DNA from 2 places in the Streptomyces sp. NPDC029041 genome. Region 1 is predicted to be linked to the other one. Evidence: riboswitches for the same ligand, from Rfam matches in the RefSeq annotation. Region 1 holds a riboswitch; the other holds the start of a gene.
The links. Region 1 has a riboswitch for cyclic di-AMP ahead of AB0F04_RS01765 (LysM peptidoglycan-binding domain-containing M23 family metallopeptidase). Riboswitches for the same ligand answer to the same signal wherever they lie in the genome.

Region 1 (2,194 bases):
TGCCGGTCGCGCCCGACAGGCCGACCTGCTGCCCGGCGGTCACGGTCTGGCCGGCCGAGACGGAGAGCTGGGACAGGTGGGCGTACTGGGCGTAGTAGCCGTCGGCGAGCTTGATGACGACCTGGTTGCCGTACGCGCCGCCCCAGCCGGCGGACACGACCGTGCCCGCGCCGACGGCCTTGAGGGAGGTGCCGGTCGGGACGACGAAGTCGACGCCGGTGTGGTAGCCGCTGGACCACATGCTGCCGGACATGTGGTACGGGGTGCCGACGGTGGCGCCGGCCACCGGGAGGGTGAAGCCGCTGGAGTTGTTCTCGGCGGCCGCCGGCTTGGCGGCGGTCTCCGCCTCCGCCTTCGGGGCCGTATCGGCGGCTGACGGCTTCGGGGCCGAGGCCTTCGGGGCGCTCGCCGCCTTCTTGCCGATCGACAGCTTCAGGCCCGGGTGGATCAGCGACGGGTCGGAGCCGACGGCGTCACGGTTGTCCGCGTAGAGCTTCTTCCAGCCACCGCTGACATGCTGATCCTCGGCGATCTTCGCGAGGTAGTCACCGGCCTTCACGGTGTACGTGCGGGAACCGTTGGCCTCTTCCGCGGCCTTTTCCCCGGCGGCCGGAGCGGACTGGACGGCCTTTTCCGGAGCCGACTGCGGGGTGGCGGCGTGAGCGCCGGCGGCCCCCATGAGCGGCAGGGCGAGGGCGGCCCCGCCGGTTCCGGCGACGGCGATGGAGCGGGTGAAACGCTGGGTCTTGGGGCGGCGGTGCTTACCCTTCGCGGGCATGGCGCATTCCTCTCCGTCGCCTGCGAGGTGAGCTGTCGGGTGCGGGCTGGAGATGCCCGGCCGCGCCGTGGCGCGGCTTAACCCCAAGCCGTTCCGGGAACCGGAACAGGCGTCTTACCTGTGGGTCCCCCGCTCCTGCCGTACGTCGGGTCAGTGTGTGCGGGCTCCGGGCGGCGGCAGGATTAGGCGTCCGTCCGGATTGGTGTGGAACGTAAGCGACCACGACGCAATAGGACAAGCTTGCGGTTGCCCGTGACGGTGTTTTTCTTGACGCGTCGCCACATGTGCCGTCACCGAGCGTGGATTGCCGATCCCCCGCTCCACTCAATGGCCCTGGAAAATTGCGGGGATTACGTGAACATGGCGACAGCACATCGTCACGAATATGACGATGGTCACGCACCCCGACCTCATCTCCTTTACGATCGGGGCACGTTATCCCTAAGCGGCTAAAATTCCCTATTCGGACACAATGACTACTTCCGCTTAAGGCGGACGATCGCGGCGTCCAGATCCCCGCGCAAACCGACCCGCAGTCCGTGATGAAGCAGCACGGCCCCTTGGTGAACTTCGCCCGTTTCGAGGCATTCATACGATTCCGTCGGGTCCAAGCCGCGCAGCCGGAGCGCCGGAACGGGCTCGCCGTAGCGCTGCGCCTGGAGCCAGGCGAAGACGACGGCCTCCTCGCCGAGGACGTACTGCACGGCGCTCAGCCCGCCCTCCGGAGGCCGCAGCCGGTACTGGTCGCCCCGCTGCACCACGGGCCGGATCTCCTTGTAGAGCCTCACCCACTCCGCCGCCTCGGCGAGCTCCTCCGGCGTCCACTTCGTGAGGTCACCCCCGACCCCGAGCACCCCGGCCATGGCGCTGACGAACCGGAACCGCAGCGAGCTGGCCCGGTGGTTGAGCATGGCGTTCGGACTGTCGGTGACCCAGGCGGCCATGACCCGGGCCGGATGGATCTGGCTGAAGCCGTGCTGGATGGCGAGCCGGTCGAGGGGGTCGGTGTTGTCGGAGGTCCACACCTGGTCCGTGCGGCTCAGCACACCGAGGTCGATCCGTCCGCCGCCGCCCGAGCAGGACTCGAAGGCCACCCCCGGGTGAGCCGCCCTCAGGCGGTCCAGCAGGGCGTACAGGCCCTGCACGTGGTCGACCCAGAGCCGCTGCGGGTAGCCGTCGTCCGGCCAGCCGGCGTCCGTGAAGCAGCGGTTGAAGTCCCACTTCACGTAGTCGATCGGCGCACCGGAGAGGAGTCCGTCGAGCTGCTCCCACAGATACTCCCGGACGTCCTCGCGGGCGAGGTTGAGCACCAGCTGATTGCGGAACTCCGTCCGCTTTCGTCCCGGTTGGTACTGCACCCAGTCGGGGTGCGCGCGGTACAGGTCGCTGTCCGGGTTGACCATCTCGGGCTCGACC
Region 2 (2,194 bases), on a different contig from region 1:
GCAGTACGTCTCCTGCGACGTGGCGACGATCCTCCTCGGCCAGGCCGGCGCCGCCGCCCCGGTGCTGCTGGCGGCGGGCACACCCGGCAAGCGATGCGCGCTGCCCGGCGCCCGCCTGGTGGTCCATCAGCCGGCGCTGCCCGAGCCGGTCCAGGGCCGGGCGAGCGTTCTGGCCATCCAGGCGGATGAGTTGACCCGCATCCGGCGTCGGATGGAGGAGATGCTCGCACCGCACACGGGTCGCGAACGGGAGCAGCCGCCCTGGCCCGCGGCGAGGTTCCTTGATGCACCGACGAGGCGAGACGGATCTGCACGCCGGCACCCTGGCCCGGGCGCCTGCGGGTGCTGGACGGCGAGCGGCGCACCGCCCGGCTCACCCTGCCTCCGGAATCCGTCAGTTGACGCGAAGCCGTCGGTCCGGACGCCCGCCGCGACGGCGGAGCGTTTCGAGCTGAGTTGAAACGGACCAAAAGACGTACCGCTGTTCGGAGTAGGCGGGAGACCGATTTCAGGGCCCTTCCGGTTGCGCAACGCGCGTGGCCGGAGGGCGGAATGGGACATTCCGTCGCTGGTCCGACGGTCCGCGAACCCATGGACGGTGGCGCGAACGCACACGTGTCCACCCGAACGGGTGAGTGGTGAGTAACAACACAAATCCCCGGTTCCGTTGGGAAATCCGGACAGGCATCCGCCAAGATCCCTGTTTGACGACAAGCCCCCGCCGCTGTGGCGGGGCGATCCGGGCGGACGCCGAGTCCTGCCGCCGCCCGGATGACCGGTCGACAGGAGTGGATCGGCAGGAGTGGAGGACCCAAGCACGACGGGTCGCCGGGACGGTCACGCCATGACCGGACACGAGCAGCCCTTGGGGTGAAGCCGCGTCAGCGGCCGGGCAACTTTGTCAGCCCGAATCCGACAGGTCATCCTTCACAGGCGGCTGACGAAGGGTTGCGCATGACTGCGCTCAATCGTGTCCCGTCGCTCATGGCCCGAGCCGGTACGGCCTCGGCGCTCACCATCGCCGCGGTGGGCGGCTCGATCGTGGCCCCCGGCTTCGCCTCCGAGGCCGCGGCAGCCACACCGGCGACCAAGGCACTCCAGATCGCGGCCTCCAAGAAGGGTTCCCCCTACAAGTACGGGGCGATAGGGCCGCACCGGTTCGACTGCTCGGGGCTCACGCTCTACTCGTTCAAGAAGGCCGGCAAGAAGCTCCCCCGCACGGCTGCCCAGCAGTACAACAAGACGCGCCACATCTCCGCCAAGAACCGCAAGGCGGGAGACCTGGTGTTCTTCCACTCGGGCAGCAACGTGTACCACGTCGGTATCTACGCGGGTAAGAACAAGCTCTGGCACTCCCCGAAGAGCGGGGACGTGGTGCGACTGCAGAAGATCTGGACCAAGAGCGTCTGGTACGGGCGCGTGAGGTGATCCGCCCGGCGTGCGGCGGCGTCCCTGACGCGCCGCCGCACGCCGGAGCGTGACACGGGCTCGAGTGGATACCCGTCCCGTCATGGCCGAGCACCGTCCCTGCACCGCGCGCAACGAGACTCCGCTGCAACGCGCCGACCGCAACTTCGTCGAGCTGCTCCAGGAACTCCGCGTCACCCAGACGGGTGTGCAGATCCTCTTCGCCTTCCTGCTGTCGCTGGCCTTCACCTCGCGCTTCGGCGACCTCGACACGGTCCAGCGCGTCACCTACGTCATCACGCTGCTGCTTGCGGTCCTGGCCGCCGCGCTCTTCACCGCGCCGGCCGCGCTGCACCGCTCGCTCTTCCAGCAGGGCGCCAAGCCCCGCGTAGTGCAGGTCTCCTCGCGCCTGGCCACGACCGGTCTGAGCGTGCTGGTGTTCGCCTTCAGCGGTTCGGTGCTGCTGGTGGTCGACGTGACCACCGGCCGTACCGGTGGCATCGCCGCGGGCGCCGCGACCTTCCTGGTCTGCGTCGGACTGTGGGGGGTGCTCCCCCGGCTGGTGCGACGGGCGGGGCTGCGGGGGGACCGTGACGGGGCCGAGAAGACCACCGCGGAGCAGCCGGAGGGGGCCGGGGCCAGGATCCCCGCACCGCTGCGGCGCACTGTCGGGCAGCCGTCAGGGCTTCGAGGGGCTGCAGCACACCAGGAGGCGTCGGCTCGGCACCGGTGAGGGCCGCGGGCTCCGGTGGGTCGCAAGGCGCGGAGCGGGCTGCGGAGAGGCGTG

Region 2: another riboswitch for cyclic di-AMP. It lies ahead of AB0F04_RS28225 (C40 family peptidase); the one in region 1 lies ahead of AB0F04_RS01765 (LysM peptidoglycan-binding domain-containing M23 family metallopeptidase).

The regions. Positions count from the first base shown of each region.
Region 1 is NZ_JBEZWO010000001.1:414,540-416,733, forward strand. It holds gene AB0F04_RS01765 (LysM peptidoglycan-binding domain-containing M23 family metallopeptidase) at 1-778, opposite strand, end outside; cyclic di-AMP (ydaO/yuaA leader) riboswitch at 783-944, opposite strand; gene AB0F04_RS01770 (alpha-galactosidase) at 1,255-2,194, opposite strand, start outside.
Region 2 is NZ_JBEZWO010000011.1:267,738-269,931, forward strand. It holds partial or broken gene AB0F04_RS28220 (ATP-dependent Clp protease proteolytic subunit) at 1-244, shown strand, start outside; cyclic di-AMP (ydaO/yuaA leader) riboswitch at 739-951, shown strand; gene AB0F04_RS28225 (C40 family peptidase) at 955-1,428, shown strand; gene AB0F04_RS28230 (DUF6328 family protein) at 1,511-2,140, shown strand.